Regions from separate parts of the Arthrobacter sp. UYEF21 genome, predicted to be linked through region 3. Evidence: riboswitches for the same ligand, from Rfam matches in the RefSeq annotation. Region 3 holds a riboswitch; each other region holds the start of a gene.

Region 1 (5,689 bases), on a different contig from region 3:
GATTACCGGATTCTGGCTGTCCAAACCAGATACGGCGATCTCCTGGTCACCGGACTTCCGCTGGCGGCCAAGGAGGGCACCCTGGCTTCGCTGGTGTGGACTTTCGTGTTCGTTTCCCTGGGCGGACTGTTGCTGATCGGGCTGGCCGGCACGGTTCTGATCCGGCGCACCATGAAGCCCCTCGAGCAGCTCTCTGAAGTAGCCACCCAGGTGGCCAGACTCCCGCTGGACGCTGGCGAGGTGGCACTCGCCGTGCGGATCCCGCCGTCGAACGCCAATCCCGGAACTGAAGTGGGCAGTGTGGGCCACGCCCTGAATCTAATGTTGGACAACGTCGCCAATGCCCTCCAAGCGCGGCAGCGGAGCGAGACCAAGGTGCGGCAGTTCGTAGCCGATGCCTCCCATGAACTGCGCACACCGCTGACCGCCATCCGGGGCTACACAGAGCTGATGCGCATGACCGAGAACTTCACACCGGATGGCAGGAAATCGCTCGCACGGGTGCAGAGCCAGTCCGAACGCATGACCACGCTGGTGGAGGATCTGCTGCTGCTGGCCCGGCTCGACGAGGGGCAGCCCCTGAAACTCAGCGAGGTTGATCTCACCCAGCTCGTCATCGAAACGGTCAGCGATGAAAAGGTGATCGCGCCGGATCACCACTGGCACTTAGAACTTCCGTACGAGCCGCTCTCCGTCAACGGCGACGCGTCCCAGCTGCGCCAGGTACTGGTGAACCTCCTTTCCAACGCACGCAAACACACCACACCAGGGACCACCGTGGTCAGCAGCGTGCGGAAGTCCGCCGATGGCAATGCCGAAATTTCGGTGACGGACGACGGCGGGGGCATCCCGCCGGACTTCGTGGACCACGTTTTCTCGCGGTTTGCCCGCGCAGACGCCGCCCGCAAGGGCACAGCGCCGGAGTCCGGGCCGGGGGCTTCCGAGGGCACCAGTGGACTGGGCTTGTCCATCGTTCAGTCGATTATTGAGGCGCATGGCGGCACCGTGGAGGTGAAGTCGCGCCCCGGACGCACGGAGTTCGTGCTGCGCCTACCCGCCGGGGCCGCTGCGCTGCAAGGCAACGCGCCGTCGCCGTGATTCCTGTTACCAAAATGTGACTTCAGTGCTGAGCTCCTGTACCGTCGATAGAGTGCGGATCCCATTCGGGCCGCATATCCGGATGACGCCAAGCTCTGCCGCTTACCGGATTCCGCTTGACCAGGCAGAGGCGGGGGACCCAGAGTCCCGGGCGTAATGCCCTTGGGGTAAAGCCAGCACTGAATTTCCGTGTGGCCGGATGCCCTCATCCGAACCCGACAGCTAACTCCGCAGGTGTGAGAGGCGATCCATCATGTCTAAATCCAAGGTACAAACACGCCCAGTCGGCGGCGGCACCACGCTTCGCAACAAGTTTCCGTCCCTGGGGAAGCGCGTAGCCGTGCTCACCGCGGCGAGCGCCATGCTCATCGGGTTGGGCGCAGCGGGCCACGCGTCCGAGTCCAACACGATGACAGCAGCCAGCGACACGCAGCAGTTGTCCACTGCGGAAGCCGACTCGAAGCTGAGCATGGAAAAGGCCGAGATGCTGGCGAATCCCGTACCGGCACCTGCAGCGCCCGAGATCAGCGTTGCCCCGCAGGCAGCCGAACCAGCACCTGCGCCGGCTCCCGCACCGGCTCCTGCACCGGAACCCGAGCCAGCCCCCGCTCCCGCTCCGGCACCCGAGCCCGCGCCGGTTGTGGCCGTTAACGATCCCGCCGGAGCCCAGGCTTATGCTGCGGGCCAACTGGCCAGCCGCGGCTGGTCCGCTGACCAGATGCCATGCCTGCAGACGCTGTGGACCAAGGAATCTGACTGGACCACCACCGCCACCAACGCAAGCAGCGGCGCGTACGGCATCGTCCAATCACTGCCCGCCGAGAAGATGGCGAGCGCCGGCGCTGACTACCTCACCAACTACCGCACGCAGATCAACTGGGGCCTGAACTACATCCAGGAGCGCTACCAGTCACCGTGCGGTGCGCTGAACTTCCACCTGTCGCACAACTGGTACTAAGCACGATTCTCCGGAATCCCAACAGCCACAGCAGGCCCTGAATCCCCCGGTTCAGGGCCTGCTGTCCTGCATCCCCGGCTTACTCAGCAGGTTGTCCTCGGGATCCGCGCTTCCCTGGCTTCGGGCGCCGCGGCATACTGGGGCCATGAAATTCACCACCACGGTTCTGGGCAGCGGCAACAAGGCGGGCATTGAAGTTCCCGAGGAGGTCGTCGCGGCGCTCGGTGCAGGCAAGCGTCCGCCGGTGGTGGTGACCATCAACGGCAGGAGTTACCGGAGCAGCATTGCCGTCATGGGCGGGCAGAACCTGGTTGGCGTGAGCGCCGCCAACCGTGAATTCACCGGAGTGGCGTCCGGCGACACCGTCGAGGTGGACGTGGAACTGGACACGCAGCCGCGCATCATTGAGGTCCCTGACGACCTGGCCGCAGCCCTGGCCGCCGAACCGGATGCCCAGGCGTTCTATGCCACGCTGAATTACAGCACCCAGCGGCGGTACGTGGAGCCCATCGCCGATGCCAGGACAGCGGAAACCCGCGCCCGCCGGATCGCGAAGGTTGTAGCCGATCTCAAAGCCGGGAAGAAATGATTTGTTGGCCCTCGCCGTCCGCCTCCAGGGAAGCGTCTACCCAGCCGTAGTCCGGGATATATAGGACTCCGTCAAGCAGTTGACCGGCGTTGGGGCCTATGGCTACCGTCCGAATGCCCGCAGCGCACTCGTTTCCATGTCGAAGAGGGCTGCCCGGCAGGAAAGCGCACGGGCGGCAAAGGGCTGGGTTGTTCATCTCTCCATTTTGCCCTAGGCCTCACGGCCAGGGATGTTACTGCACAGCCCACTTGTTGCCGTCGGGATCCCCGAAAGACACGAAATGGCCCCAGTCCTGAACGTCCACTTCACTCACGGCGACACCCTTGTTTTGGAGGCGGTCATGGGCGGCACGGATGTCGCTGACCACGAGCTGCGGGCTGGGTGCCGTACCTGGCGGCGCGTCTGTGAGTCCCTCGCCGATGCAGATTGCGCACGCGGAGCCGGGGTGTCAGCTGGACAAAGCGGATGGACTCGCTGGGCCGCTCATCGAAGTCCGCATTGAAGCCAACCCTGTCCGTCACCGGCGGGTACTCGCAGTCGGAACCATCGAGCCCGGCACGCGCAGCCGGGGCTGCCGCCCGCACCTACCCTCCTAAACCGCACCGCACCGTGCCGTGCCTTCTGAGGGTCCGCTGCTTTAGCCAGCGATGCCGTACAGCCGGTCCCCTGCGTCGCCGAGTCCCGGCACAATGTAGGACTTCTCGTTGAGCTTCTCGTCGATGGAGGCCAGGACGATGGTCACGTTCGCGTCAGCAAGCTCTTCTTCCAGTTTCGCCAACCCTTCCGGCGCAGCCAGAAGGCAGATGCAGGTCACGTCCGAGGCGCCTCGTTTGAAGAGGAACTTGATGGCTTCGCGCAAGGTGCCGCCGGTGGCCAGCATCGGGTCCAGCACAAAGATCTGCCGGTCCGTGAGGTTCTCCGGGAGACGTTCGGCGTAAGTGATGATGTCCAGGGTTTCCTCGTCGCGGGCCATGCCCAGGAATCCCACTTCAGCTGTGGGGACGAGCTTGGTCATGCCCTCCAGCATGCCCAGGCCCGCGCGGAGGATGGGCACCACCAGGGGTGTGGGCTTGGTGAAGGCGGTTCCCACTGTGGTGCTCACCGGGGTCTCGATGGTCACAGGCTGCGTGCGGACGTCGCGGGTGGCCTCATACGCGAGCAGTGTCACTAACTCTTCCGTCAGCATCCGGAAGACCGGTGACGGTGTGTTCTTGTCCCGCAGGACGGTGAGCTTATGGGCGACCAGCGGGTGGTCCACAACGAGAGTGCGCATGCGTCAAAACTACCATCCGGGCGGGGAGCCCCTGCCAGGAGTCAGCTCGGCTGCTCGTCCCGGATGGCGGGGTGCTCGAACGTTGGCGGCGGCCCTCCGTGCTCCCGTTTCCGCAGCACATGGAACAGCCGATGTGCCAGGATCACTATGCCCACCCAGGCGAACCCCAGGAACCAGCCGGCCATCACGTCCGTCAGCCAGTGGTGACCCAGGAAGACTCGGCTCAGGCCCATGGCGATGATGAACACCAAACCTGCGGCGATCGCCGTGAGGCGGGCCCAAGTTATCTCGAATTGCAGGCACATGATGTACACAATTACGCCGATCACCACAGTGGTGTTCAACGTGTGACCGCTGGGAAAAGAGGGCGACGTCTCGTAAGGCGGGACCGCGTCGGCATGGTCGGGACGGGTGCGGCCAACCAAACGCTTGCCCACTGTGGTGGCCAGGGTGGACACGGCCGCCGCGCCGCCCACCAGGATGATGGGCCGCCAGGTCCTGCTCAGCACGGTGAGCCAGGCGGTCAGGATGCTTGCCAGGATGGGCATGCCGATTCCGCCGCCAATATTAGTAAAGGCTGTGACGCCCGCGTCCAGTGCGGGGGCCCGCAGGCTCTCGGAAAGCTCCAAAGCGGGCTGGTCCAGGGACGTCAGCCCTGCGTCGTCCACCACGCTGTCATAGACCTCGGCACCCAGCAGCGCCATGATCACCACCAGCACGCCGCCCACCAGCATGGTGACCCACAACGCGGCATACGGTCTGAACCACTGGCCGGCACGGGCCCTGAATGTATCGACGTCCACGAGTTCCTCCTGGCATCGGCGGGTGGCAAGGATGGATATCCCTCGAAACTATCATTGAGCCATGGTCCCCGGCGATAAGAAACACAGTGAGTGGATGGGTCTTGCCCTCGACGAAGCCCGGCGTGCACTGGCCACCGAGGACGTGCCCATCGGTGCCGTTGTCATAGGGCCCGACGGCGGCTTGCTGGGTTCCGGACGGAACCAGCGGGAGGAACTGGGTGACCCCACCGCCCACGCGGAGGTGGTCGCCATCCGCCGGGCAGCGGACCGGCTGCGTGCGCTGTCGAAACTGGATGGCGGCACCGGCGACGGCTGGAGGCTGGAAGATTGCACACTGGTTGTCACGCTGGAGCCGTGCGCCATGTGCGCAGGAGCGGTGGTGCTGGCCAGGATTCCCCGAGTGGTTTTCGGCGCCTGGGACGAGAAAGCCGGGGCGGCCGGCTCAGTGTTCGATGTCCTCCGCGAGCGCCGGCTCAATCATTGGGTGGAGGTCTACGGCGGCGTCAGGGAGGACGAGTGCCGGGCCCTGCTGAGGGATTTCTTTGCCGCCCACCGCGGCAAGCTCTAGGTATCGTGGCAAGTTCTAGGCAACAGATAGCGCTTCGCCCGAGAGCCCGGGTCGGTTGTGGCATGTTTGGTCATGCCTGATGGGGCACCTGCGGGAACGCACCGAGGACCGCCGCTACGTTGCGCGCGGTGGATTCCCAGTGGGGCATATGTTTCCGGGCATCAAGCGCTGCGGCTCGCCAATCCGTTCGGAAAGTGCGGTCCGATAGCCACTCCCGGATCGTCCCTGCGAGAATCTCCGGCTCGCCGCTTTCGCTGCCGGCAAGGACGACGGCGCTTCCCGGCAGGACCGGCCGGGCGCCCATGCCCAGTGCTTCCACAGCCCCGGTGCCGGCACGGACGATGACCGGGATTCCCCGGGCCAGCGATTCCGTAACCACCAAACCAAACGCTTCGGCTTT
Region 2 (5,689 bases), on a different contig from region 3:
ATGCTCGCCAGCAGGGCGGAGACGTCATCGGGCTCAATGGCAACAAAGGTGGCGATCCGGAGTTGGTTGCGGCCCAGCTTGCGGTACGGTTCGGTGTCCACCACGCCGTTGGCGCGCAGCACCTTGGCGATCGCCGCGGCATCGATGGAGTCATCGAAGTCGATGGTGGCGATGACGTTGGAACGGTCCTCGGCCTTGGCTACAAACGGGGCGGCGTATTCGGACGCTTCGGCCCAGGCGTAGATCCGGCCCGCAGAGTCGGCTGTCCGCGTGCTGGCGAAGTCCAGTCCGCCGTTGGCGTTCAACCACTGCACCTGCGCGTCCAGCGTCACCAGCGTCGAGAGGGAGGGCGTGTTGTAGGTCTGGTTCAGCTTGGAGTTATCGATGGCCGTCTGCAGGTCCAGGAAGTCCGGGATCCAGCGGTCGCTGGCCTTGATCCGCGCGGCGCGTTCCAGCGCGGCGGGGGAGAACAGCCCAAGCCACAGGCCGCCGTCGGACGCGAAGTTCTTCTGCGGGGCGAAGTAGTAGACGTCCGATTCGGCAACATCCACATCCAGGCCGCCAGCCGCGGAGGTGGCGTCCACCAGCATCAGGGCGCCGGCGTCGGCGCCTGCAACGCGCTTGACGGGAGCTGCCACGCCGGTGGACGTTTCGTTCTGTGGCCAAGCGTAAACGTCAACGCCACCCTCGGCCTGTGACACCGGGCGGGTGCCGGGCTCGGACTTGATAATGGAGGACCCGTCCAGGAACGGGGCCTTGTTGGTGGCCGAGGCGAACTTGGAACCGAACTCGCCGAACGACAGGTGCTGGGCCTTCTTCTCCACCAGGCCAAAGGCTGCCACATCCCAGAAAGCAGTGGAGCCGCCGACGCCCAGGACAACCTCATAGCCCTCGGGAGCGCGGAAGAACTGGCTGAGGCCCTCGCGGACGGAACCCACGAGGTCTTTGACGGGCGCCTGGCGGTGCGAGGTGCCAAGGATGGTCCGTGAGGCTGCAGAGAGCGCCTCAAGCTGCTCCGGCCTGACCTTGGAGGGTCCCGCGCCGAAGCGTCCGTCCTTGGGCAGCAGATCGGCAGGAATAGTGATGCTGGTTTCGCTCACAAGGGCTCCAAATTCGGCGGGGACGGGGTTGGCGTCCGGGACAGTGGGGTGGCCGGCAGTCAGCAGCGACTGTAACGAGGGCCGCTTTTATTCTGCCTGAAACAGTAGATCGGGCGGGAACCGGCAGCGTCATAGTTCAGTCAACGAGACGATCGGGGGCCGCCCGGCGATTATCCGGACAAACTCAAAATAGGCTAAGCTTTTCACCGGACCTCGCCTCGACTGGGACACGATACGGTGGGACAACGCTAGGTACTGCGCTCGAGGAGCTGAGCTGGATGACGGATCTGATCGATACCACGGAGATGTATCTTCGAACCATTTTGGAGCTTGAAGAAGAGAACATCGTTGCACTTCGCGCCCGCATCGCCGAGCGGCTGCGGCACTCCGGACCCACGGTGTCCCAAACCATCGGCCGGATGGAGCGCGACGGCCTGGTAGTGGTCTCCGGGGACCGTCACCTGGAACTCACCGGGACCGGGCGCAAGCGCGCCACGGAGGTCATGCGCAAACACCGGCTCGCTGAACGCCTCCTGGCTGACGTTATTGGCCTGGACTGGGCCTACGTCCATGAGGAAGCCTGCCGCTGGGAGCACGTGATGAGCGAGCGGGTTGAGCGGCGCATCTACGAACTGCTGGACCACCCCACCGAATCGCCCTACGGCAATCCCATCCCCGGGCTGGCCGCGTTGGGTGGAAAGCCCTCGGTCCCTGAAGACGGTGTTATTAATCTCGTTGCGGCCATGCTCGCATACGGCCCGACGTCGAACGTGACGGTCAGCCGGCTGGCTGAACCTATCCAGGTGGAGCCGGAGTTGCTGGTACAGCTGGATGAAGGTGGGATCCGGCCTGGCGCCTCGGTCTTACTGGAGCGTGTAGGGGAGTACATCTCCGTCCGGGTTCCCGGGATTGAGGGTGCTCTCGAGTTGCCTCCCGAAGTGGCAGCCCACGTTTTCGTTGCGATCCGCTGAGGAGCCTGAGTCAGCGCCGGGTTGCCGCCGGGGTGAAGTTGCGGCGAGGCTGACCGCCGGGAGAGGCGCCGTTGCTGGCCTGCGAAAAGAGCGGGTAAAGGCTTGATTCGGGATGTCCAGTAGCGCATCAGTGGCCATTCCGCAAAAGATAACGGAATTGTTACTGGGTATCTTGATCGCATATAGTTAACCCAAGCGTCGATACAAAAACGTTACCTGATCCGGAGCCGAGCTCTGCCAGCGGATCAGGTGCACGAGTCACCAACTGGCAGAGGCGGGGGAACCACAACCGGCAGTCGCAAGACGCCTTGGGGTGAAGTCCGTCAGCAGCAAGCCTCTTCCAGCGAAGGATCCTCACCGGATATCTCTGCGCCAAGTGCTTGTTACGGCGGACCGGGTCTTTGCACTCTCTGACCCGAATCCGACAGCTAACTTCGCAGGCTATCCAGAGAGGAACATTCTTGACCACGCAATACTCCAGGGGCCGCCGGCGTGCGGCAGGCCCCGCTCCGGCGCCGCGGGCGGCCGAGGGTTTCTCTGCGGAGAGGCCCCGCGATCCGCAGCGCGAAGCGCGCCGTAACCGCCGGGGGGCATTCCGGCAGATCACCGATTTCGCCGCCGCCAGCGGCATCGGCCAGAAGGCCGGCATTGCGCTTGCGGCCACTGGCCTGGTCCTTACCGTGACGGTTCCGGTAGCGGGCCCGTCGATGGCAGATCAGCAGCCTGGCCAGTCCGTCGCTGCGGTGTCCGGGCTCCCGCAGCCCGAGGTTTCCGCGGAAGCAGCCGCCAAGATCGATTTCAGTCGCTCCGCCGTTGTTACGCAGGGCGATCCCGACGGCAAGCTGAAGCAGCTGTTGAGCGCACAATCGGCTGGATCCATTACCCCCGCGTCCTCCGCCGGCAGCCTGGGCGCACCGCTTGCCCAGCTGATCACCGCCTCTCCGTTCGGATTCCGGATCAGCCCCATTACCGGCGGTTCCGGTGACTTCCACCGCGGCCAGGACTATGTGGCCCAGTGCGGCACTTCCGTGTTGGCTGCTGCCAGCGGCACCGTGACGTTCGTCGGCTGGCACCAGTACGGCGGCGGTAACCGGGTTGTGGTGGACCATGGCAATGGCCTGGAAACCACGTACAACCACCTGTCCTCCGCTACCGTCAAGGTAGGACAGAAAGTGACCCGCGGCGAGGTTGTTGCCCTCAGTGGCACCACGGGCGCCTCCACCGGCTGCCACCTCCACTTCGAGGTACAGGTCAACGGCGAAGTTGTTGACCCCACAGGCTGGCTCTGAGCATTAAATGATGGTCAACTCTCAGATCACAGTGACAAGCCGTGACCTGAATGTGACATTGTCCTTGAACTCCTGTACCGTCTAAAGCGCGTCAACTTTTCCGAAGTTGACGTTCTTGAGTGGATTGCCTAGCTCTGCCACCGCTCAAGGTCCGTTCGCATTACATCGTCTGGCAGGGGCGGGGGAACCAATTTTGGTCTTCGATTTTGAAGGCCTTGGGGTTAAGTCGCAAAGCTTCCCAGGAAGCAGCGCGGCCGGGTGAACTCCCATCCGAATCCGACAGCTCACCTCGCAGGCATTGGGAGAGGCTACCTTCGTGTCTTCACGTCATAATTCTGCGCGTCACCGCGCGCAAACGGTTCGCACCAACCCCTTGGGCTCCGTGTCCAAGGCCGTTAGTGCAAATGCCGGGACCGTAGGTCGCCAGGCTGCTGTCATCGCAGCTGCGTCGGGTCTCATCCTGACCTTGGGGCTTCCGGCCAACGCCGCGGACACCACCGCTGGTGTGTCCGCGTCCACCGAGTCCGGTTCCGCGCAGACTGCACTAGCCGTAACTGCCGCACCCACGGCCACTGTTTCCTTCGAGCGCCCCGTGGTCAAAACCACTGCAGCTCCGAGGATTGAGCGGGTCCGGGCGCAGTCCACGGCTACGGAAACAGCAGCAACGGCAACGGAAGCTGCGGGTGCTGTCAAGAGCAAGCTCGCGGACACCGTTTCCTCCGCCGCGGCTTCGGGTCTGGCAGCAATTGCGTACACCGGCATCGGTCACCCCTACCTCTGGGGTGGCACCACTCCCAATGGCTGGGACTGCTCCGGCTTCACCCAGTGGGTCTACGCCCAGGCCGGCATTAGCATCCCCCGCACGAATGCCTGGACGGCCATGCGGCCTACCGCAACCCCTACTCCCGGCGACCTCGTTATGCAGAACGGTGGAGCCCACGTTGGCATCTACGTCGGCAACGGCATGATGATCAGTGCGCTGAACCCGTCGCAGGGCACCCTGCTGCACGCGGCTGCAGCCACCGGCACGTCCTCGTTCTTCACCCCGGCGCTGTAACCCCCGCAGCCCTGGGCTGCAACCGTTTCTTCACTGGAACTCTTCATCACATCCCCGTTCGGGGCGTGCCGGCGTACCCCCAAGATGCCGGCGCGTCCAACGCCGTTGGGCTGCCCACGCGGTCCTTAGGAACACGAAAGAGAGAAATTAAATGACTACACGTGCAACTGTTGCACGCCACCGCGCCGAGGTCACCAAGACCAACTCGCTGGCTGTCATTGCCAAGGCTGTCGGCGACAACGCCGGCGGCATGGGCCGCCAGGCCGCGGTTATCGCTGCAGCCTCCGGCCTGGTCCTGACCAGTGGTATCGCGGCGAACGCGGCAGAGACCAACGTTCAGCGCGAAGCAGTCTCCACCGCCAACCTTGAGGTTGGGGTCTCCGCGCCGGCCATCATTTCGGCCTCTTCCACCATCGCCATCTCCTACGAGAAGCCTGCTGTGACCACCACACCGGCTCCCGTTAAGGTGGCGGAGCCCGTTGTTGAGGCTCCGGCCGCTCCGGTTGCCAAGCCCGCAGCCACTATCAAGGTGGCGGCGTCCACTCCGTCCGCGCACGCCGCTCCGGTGGCTGCCAGCGGCAAGGGCCAGGCCATCCTGTCCGCAGCCTACGCACAGCTGGGTGTGAGCCAGGACTGCACCATGCTGGTGACCAACTCGCTCGCCGCAGTGGGCATCAACTTCCACGACTGGCCCGCTGGCTACCTCTCCCTGGGCCGCACCGTGAGTGCAGCCGAAGCCCAGCCCGGCGACCTGATCTACTACGCAGACGGCGGAGCCGGCATGGCCCACATCGCGGTCTACGCCGGCAACGGCCAGGCTGTGCACGGCGGCTACAACGGCAACCAGACCGTTGTATTCAGCGCCAACGTTGGTTCGGGACCGGTCTTCATCCGCGTGTCCTAGTAGTTGATTGAGCTTTCAAAGGACCTCCGCCTGATGGCGGGGGTCCCTTTGCTTGCTCCTGCCGTTCCACCCCGGACTGGACGCCCGGCGGGCCCGACACGTAGCGCCACGGAACGGGTAATTAGTTGATACCGGCATTTTCTGTTTACTCTTGTGGTGTCGATCCATAGCCCGGATATGCCGGGGGCAGCCGGCCCTCGTGCCCCTGACGGGTGCGGCCACGAAGAGGTACGTGCATGCGCACTCTCGTTCTGAATGCTGGATATGAACCGCTGGCGGTTGTCACCTTCCGCCGGGCGCTGGTGCTTGTGCTCACGGGCAAGGCCAGCGTTATTGCCGAAGGCGATGACCCTGTAGTGGGTCCGCAG
Region 3 (5,689 bases):
CGCCTACTGACCAGGTCCGGCGTAAAGCTCCGGCAGGCGTGGCCACAGATCCGGCCAGGCTTTTGCGAAGCCGGGGTGCAGTTCCTTCCGGTCCACCTCGTCCAGCGCAACCCACTGAAGTTCGAGGCTTTCCGGATCGCTGATGACGGGATCGAACGGCGCCGTCACCAGGACCACAACGGTGGTGTACGTCCAGTACCCGACGTCCAGCACCGAGGTGAAAAGCACGCTCACACCGGCGGCGGGCACCGCCGCTTCCTCGTGCGCCTCGCGCAAGGCACCCGTGACCGTGTCCTCACCGTGGTGGAGGGCTCCGCCGGGGAGTCCCCAGGTGCCGCCGTTGTGGCTCCAGAGTGCTCGGTGCTGGAGGAGAACACCCTTGGCGGGGTCGTACGCCAGCACGCCGGCCGCACCGAACCTGCCCCAAAACTTGCCGCGGTCACCTTCCACCCATGCGTCACCTGGATCCCGCGGACCAGCCATGGCAGGGGGAACGTGGGAACCGGCCTCAGCGGACGTGGCAGTCAGGGAATGATCCATGCCCCAAGTCTGACAGGTGCGCGCCGATCCTCATGTCCTGCCCGACGTTCCGTTTCAGCCGCCGGGGCCTGCCGTCCCGCGATCGACGGCGAAATCGCCGCCGGGGTACATGACCGTTTCGTGTCCGTCGTCGAAGCGGACCAGGTACGGCGGGTGCCCTTCATGACCCCGGACTTCCAAAATCACCCCGTGCCGGTCTGAAGTTCCGACCGTCCTCCCCCGGACGATGATCCTGTCGCCTTGCGTTGCCTCCATGGCAATCACCTCCAGCCCCAGAGTACGACTGAACGCCACAAGGAAACAGTGGTCAGTGCCTGCCCTCGGCGAGCAGAGCGTCGGTGGCGGTATCCGGTTCGCCGCCAAAGAACCGTGCCGGTACCGTCTTGAAGACTGTCTCGCCGGGCGCAGCGCGCAGGAACAGCGTCATGGAGGTGGTGCGACAGGAAAGCCTGCGCTTCTGCCAGGGAGGTAATGGCGTACCTGACGGACGTGGGGCTGCTGCCGAGGCCGGCCAGCTGCGGAAAGATGAACCACATCCAATGGCTCGGCTTGTTGCCGAGCTGCAGCTCGGACAGTGCCTGTCCGTAGGTCCCGCCGCCGTCTTGGGCTGCAACAAAGCGTTCCAGGTTGTAGGTGTCCGTCATGTGTGTCTCCTCGGGTCTGTTATTTCTGCGGTCATGGCCGCAGCGTGGCGGATCCACTCGTCGGGGTCCTGGTGCCAGCGTGCGATCACCACGCCGGCGCGTTGGCGCTCGGTACCGTCCAGCCCGGCCAGGAGGCCGACCACCACGTCGGCAACCAGGGGGTCCACCAGCTCGGCAGTGCGCGCGGACCGGATAAAGCCCTCGAGCCGGGTCAGGTCGGAGTGGCGCAGGAGCGCCACCCGGGACTGCAGCAGCACCACTGCGGCGAGCCGGCGCTCATAGACCGGGCGCCGGCCAGGGCCCGGCCGGCCCCACAGCTGCGAGGCCAAAGCGGTCACGTCGTCGTGGCCAAGGTCCTTGAACTTCCTGCCGGCGTCCCGGATGGTGCCGCGCACAGCTCCCACGGATGCCCCGTACGAACTCAACGCCCTGCCAACGCGTGACTCCACTTCCTCGGCCCGGTACCACGTGCCTTCATTCTGCAAGGTGGTATCGATGAACCCGGCGGCGTCCTGGACTGCTTGATTCACTGGCGTCACCTAAAGCCCTTGGCGCCCGGCCGCGGCGTGTTCAATGCAGTACGGAGTCCTCGGCCGGGCTTCCAGCCGGCCTTCGGCGATCTGCTGGCCACAGACAGCGCACGCCCCATATGTGCCGTCGGAGATTCTCTGCAGGGCAGCTTCCACCTGGGCCAGTCCGGCGCTGCTCTGATCCAGTAGCGCCGAGGCCTGGGACAGCTCGAAGGCAATGGTGGCGCCCTCAGGATCGTGTTCGTCGTCCGCGTTGGAGTCCTGGCGCGCGGCATTGGCTGAGGAGATATCCGCCCGGAGCGCCGGCAGCAATGCCAGTTTTCGGTCCCGTTCGTCCTCGAGCATGATCCGGAACCGGTCGAAATCAGCCATGGGAAAAGCCTAGCGCCCGTCCGGTCCGCGGTATTTGCCAAACCGGCGGGAGGCTCTGCCTGGCACCGGCCCCCGGTCAGGTTGAACACCTGTTGTTGTTACGTAACCGTTGTGGTCCGGTACCCACCGTGGTTCAGTACCAGTTCTTGATCACGGAATGGTTCCAGGCGGCGCACAGTGACCCGTAACGGTCTGCAATGTAAGCCATTCCTCATTTAACCTGGGTTCGGTAACTGGCGAGCCAGTCGCTGCCAGCGCTCGCGTACTTGCTGGCCGGCAGCGCCTGCGCGATGCCGTAAGCCCTGAGTACGGGTTGGTGGCCGTGGTCAGCCAGTTGGATTCCTTCGTCCAGAGCTGCGCCAGGCACTGGAATTGGTCCTGGGCCCAGCCGTTCGCGGCCAGCCGGGCCTGACCTTGCCGGAATTCACCTTCCACTGCCCCTGTTGTTCCCTTGAGCGAGGCGGGCTGGGCGGTGAGTTCGGTACTGTGCTCCTGTTGCTCTGCGACCTGCTGCGACATTGCCTGCTGCGCCGTCTGGGCCGTGGAGAGCTTGGTGCTAGCTTCGCCGGCGAGGCGTTCGCGCTCGGCTTTGGCGGCAGGCTCCTGCTGGGCGAGCGCTTCGGCGGCCTTGTCTGCCTCGGCCGATTTGTGGACCAGGGACGCCGTCTTGGCGCTGACGATCTGCACCACGTTTAGCCCGTGGATGTTGTTGGTCTGTAGTGCGTCGAGGGCCACAAAGAAACCGATGTTGGTGCCGCCGGTCTTGTACGACTGGGCTGCGAGGGCCCGACGTCCTTCTCGTGGCGGCCTGATTTCTCCTGTGCCCGGGCCAACGGGGCGGCCAGTGCATCAACCCGGGAACTGGCCGCCTGCAGGGAGGCCTCGGCCACAGCGTATTGTGCAGCGGAGGTTAGGGGGACGGCCACAGCCACTCCCTCCGGCGAGGCCGGGAAGCCGCATATTCTGAACAAACGGGGACATAGTTCGTGAGCTTACCGGGCAACGCACCCTTGCCCGTACTCCCGGCCAAGCATTGATATCCAGCAGAGATCCCCGTTGCCCCTCCCGTCGGGTACGTCCTGCTCGTTCCAATGTCAGTCGCAGGCCGTGAACCAACTAATTTTGGGCAATCCGGGGCCCGTTTAGTGAGCCAACCGGGCATATACGGTTTATGTGCGCTGACCTGCGATGTTGTCGACGTTCCGGCATGGATCCGCCTGCAGATAAAGGTGTCTTTTGGCCGTACATTCCGTTACCGGAATGTGACATTGGGGAAAATCTGACGTTATGGTCGTTGAGTGCCCCGGTTCAAAGCCAGGACATTCCCGTCAGTATGCCGAGCCCTGCCACTGACCCGGGACCCCAGCGCAATTCAACTGGCAGGGACGGGGGAACCACGTTTCCACGGCTTCATCTGAAGCCTTGGGGTTAAGTCGATACGTCCCGTCCTGCACGGCGGCGTCCGGCCGGGTGTCTCCGACCCGAACCCGACAGCTCACCCCGCAGGCATGGGAGAGGCAATCAACCATGTCCAAGAAGTACACTGCCGCACGCCATCGTGCAGCCACCACCACCGCGTCCCGTGCCCTGGCGATCGGACGGCCGGCCCTTGTGGTCGCTGCTGCTTCCGGCCTGTTTTTCGGCTTCAGCGCTCCGGCCCAGGCCAGCGTCCACGAACCTGACAGCTCCGGCACGGCCAACGTTCAGAGTCAAACGAGTGCACCGGCAGCAGCCGTGGCTCCAGCCCCTGCACCGGCCCCGGCCAACGCCCACACAGTCGTCTCCGGCGACACCCTGGGCCAGATTTCCGCTACCTACGGCGTGGACCTCAACAACGTTCTGGCCGCGAACGGTCTGTCCCTGACTTCGGTCATCTACCCGGGTGACCAGATCCAGATCCCCGCCGCCGGGCAGGCAGCTCCGGCAGTGGCGCAGGCAGTAGCACTGGCTCCGGCAGCCAAAACCGCCGCCGCCCCGGCCGCTCCCGCCAACACCGGCATCAAGCCGGCGGCAACCTCGGCTCCGGTCCAGGCCCCATCCGGCTCGGCCGGCTCGGCAATCCTGGCGTCCGCGTACTCTCAGCTGGGAGTCCATCAGGACTGCACCGCCATGGTGGAAAAGGCGCTGCGCTCCGTCGGCAAGAGTGTGGGAGACCTGGCACCCGGCCAGTTCTTCCAGTACGGAAGCGTTGTTGGGACGCCAGCCCCTGGTGATCTGGTGATCACCGCCGGACACGTCGGCGTCTTTGCCGGCAACGGCCAGGTTGTCAGTGGCGGCGTGGACGGCTTCAAGACCGAGGTCCACTCCATCAGCTGGCTCCATGGCGCTTCCTTCGTCCGCGTAGCGTGACCCCAGGCCGTTGGACGGCGGCGGTCGGCACACAGCCGCCCGCCGCCGTCGGCCGCTGTTGCGTCCTCAGACGTGCTGCCCGAACCAGGACAGCGTGTCATTCCCCTCAGCCGTCGCCTGGGTCTCGTTATAGCGTTCCCCAGTGTCATTGTGGGAGGCATGGTCCACGCCGGGGTAGACGGTGATGCGTCACCGTGGTGGCGTCCAGGGCATCGCGGAGGGCCGGCACTACCTCTGCGGCCAGCTGCCGTTCCTGCACTCTGTACGGAGTGCCCTCACCGCCAAAAGCGTGCCCGCCAAGTACATAAAGTATGAAGTCTTCGGGCCGGATCCCTGGCTGGCCGACTTCCAGTAGGCCGACGAAAAGAAAAGGAGCCCGGCAGGTGCCGGGTTCCGTTCTCTTGTGTGCGTTGCCTGTGTCCGCCCTAGAACTGCTCGGCGGGAATGATAAACCCGAGGTCCAGCAGGCCGCGGCCGGACTGTTCCAGGATCGGGTCCATGGTCAGGGAGGCGTGGTTGAGCAGCACGTTGACATCACGTTGGATCCGCTGGAGCGGGTGCGCCAGGCGGTGAACGCTGCCGCCTGAGCCGGTCAGGATGAGGCGGACTGCTCCGCCGATGCCTGGCCGCTGAGGCCGAGGGAGAGCCGGTACTGCGCGCGCTCCTCATCAGTGAAGGCGACGGGCTGGCCCCCGAAGGAGGCGGCCGCCACGCGGACCGCTTCTTCCCAGTGCAGCCGTGCGGTGGCAACCTGGCCGTAGGCCTGGGTGAACCTGGCCTGGGCGAGCGGCGAATCAGCCTGGCGACGCTCCACAGTCTGTTTGACCTTGCGGACCAACATCAGGTTCCGGAACTCTTCCAGGGCATGCTCGGCGGCCCCCAGAGCAGCTGCCGGGGCAACCATGTTCAGGAAAGTGGCCATCGGGATGTGGATGCTCGGATCCGGGGCACGATGGATCCGCATCAACCCGTCCCAGGCACGGGACCTTGCCGCCAATCCGCTCTTTGAACTGGCCAACCACGGAACCCGCCATACATCTCTGAGCGTGACCGGCAAGACCGCGAACGGGATCCCCGGAACGCGCAGCAGCGCGGAGGTATAGGAGGAAATCACGTCCAACGACGCCCTGCTCACGGCAATCGCCGGGCAACGCCCGCGGTTCTTCCGTTCAGGCACGGGGTTCCTGGACGACGTCGCGGCCGATATTTCCTCGCCCGGGGCCTTATCCCCGCGCACGGAAACCACCCCGGATC

Evidence for each region. Region 3 has a riboswitch for cyclic di-AMP ahead of ABIB27_RS02555 (C40 family peptidase). Riboswitches for the same ligand answer to the same signal wherever they lie in the genome.
Region 1: it holds a riboswitch for cyclic di-AMP, as region 3 does, so the genes downstream of both, ABIB27_RS14640 (aggregation-promoting factor C-terminal-like domain-containing protein) here and ABIB27_RS02555 (C40 family peptidase) in region 3, are expected to answer to the same signal.
Region 2: it holds a riboswitch for cyclic di-AMP, as region 3 does, so the genes downstream of both, ABIB27_RS13380 (M23 family metallopeptidase) here and ABIB27_RS02555 (C40 family peptidase) in region 3, are expected to answer to the same signal.

The regions. Positions count from the first base shown of each region.
Region 1 is NZ_JBEPNF010000014.1:66,293-71,981, forward strand. Features, by position in the region: gene ABIB27_RS14635 (sensor histidine kinase) at 1-1,098, shown strand, start outside; cyclic di-AMP (ydaO/yuaA leader) riboswitch at 1,192-1,346, shown strand; gene ABIB27_RS14640 (aggregation-promoting factor C-terminal-like domain-containing protein) at 1,352-2,056, shown strand; gene ABIB27_RS14645 (YdeI/OmpD-associated family protein) at 2,202-2,645, shown strand; partial or broken gene ABIB27_RS14650 (VOC family protein) at 2,856-3,166, opposite strand; gene upp (uracil phosphoribosyltransferase) at 3,283-3,918, opposite strand; gene ABIB27_RS14660 (phosphatase PAP2 family protein) at 3,960-4,652, opposite strand; gene ABIB27_RS14665 (nucleoside deaminase) at 4,783-5,289, shown strand; gene ABIB27_RS14670 (glycosyltransferase family 4 protein) at 5,360-5,689, opposite strand, start outside.
Region 2 is NZ_JBEPNF010000012.1:99,119-104,807, reverse strand. Features, by position in the region: gene serC (phosphoserine transaminase) at 1-1,100, opposite strand, end outside; gene ABIB27_RS13385 (iron-dependent transcriptional repressor DtxR) at 1,379-2,071, shown strand; cyclic di-AMP (ydaO/yuaA leader) riboswitch at 2,312-2,529, shown strand; gene ABIB27_RS13380 (M23 family metallopeptidase) at 2,533-3,360, shown strand; cyclic di-AMP (ydaO/yuaA leader) riboswitch at 3,500-3,672, shown strand; gene ABIB27_RS13375 (C40 family peptidase) at 3,743-4,417, shown strand; gene ABIB27_RS13370 (NlpC/P60 family protein) at 4,569-5,321, shown strand; gene ABIB27_RS13365 (HNH endonuclease) at 5,558-5,689, shown strand, end outside.
Region 3 is NZ_JBEPNF010000001.1:529,573-535,261, reverse strand. Features, by position in the region: gene ABIB27_RS02585 (NUDIX domain-containing protein) at 4-540, opposite strand; gene ABIB27_RS02580 (DUF1918 domain-containing protein) at 595-795, opposite strand; gene ABIB27_RS02575 (DUF1810 family protein) at 801-1,184, opposite strand; gene ABIB27_RS02570 (DNA alkylation repair protein) at 1,181-1,723, opposite strand; gene ABIB27_RS02565 (TraR/DksA family transcriptional regulator) at 1,724-2,086, opposite strand; gene ABIB27_RS02560 (hypothetical protein) at 2,237-2,821, opposite strand; cyclic di-AMP (ydaO/yuaA leader) riboswitch at 3,441-3,610, shown strand; gene ABIB27_RS02555 (C40 family peptidase) at 3,614-4,435, shown strand; gene ABIB27_RS02550 (hypothetical protein) at 4,502-4,603, opposite strand; gene ABIB27_RS02545 (hypothetical protein) at 4,620-4,790, shown strand; gene ABIB27_RS02540 (hypothetical protein) at 5,028-5,357, opposite strand; gene ABIB27_RS02535 (polysaccharide deacetylase family protein) at 5,350-5,538, shown strand.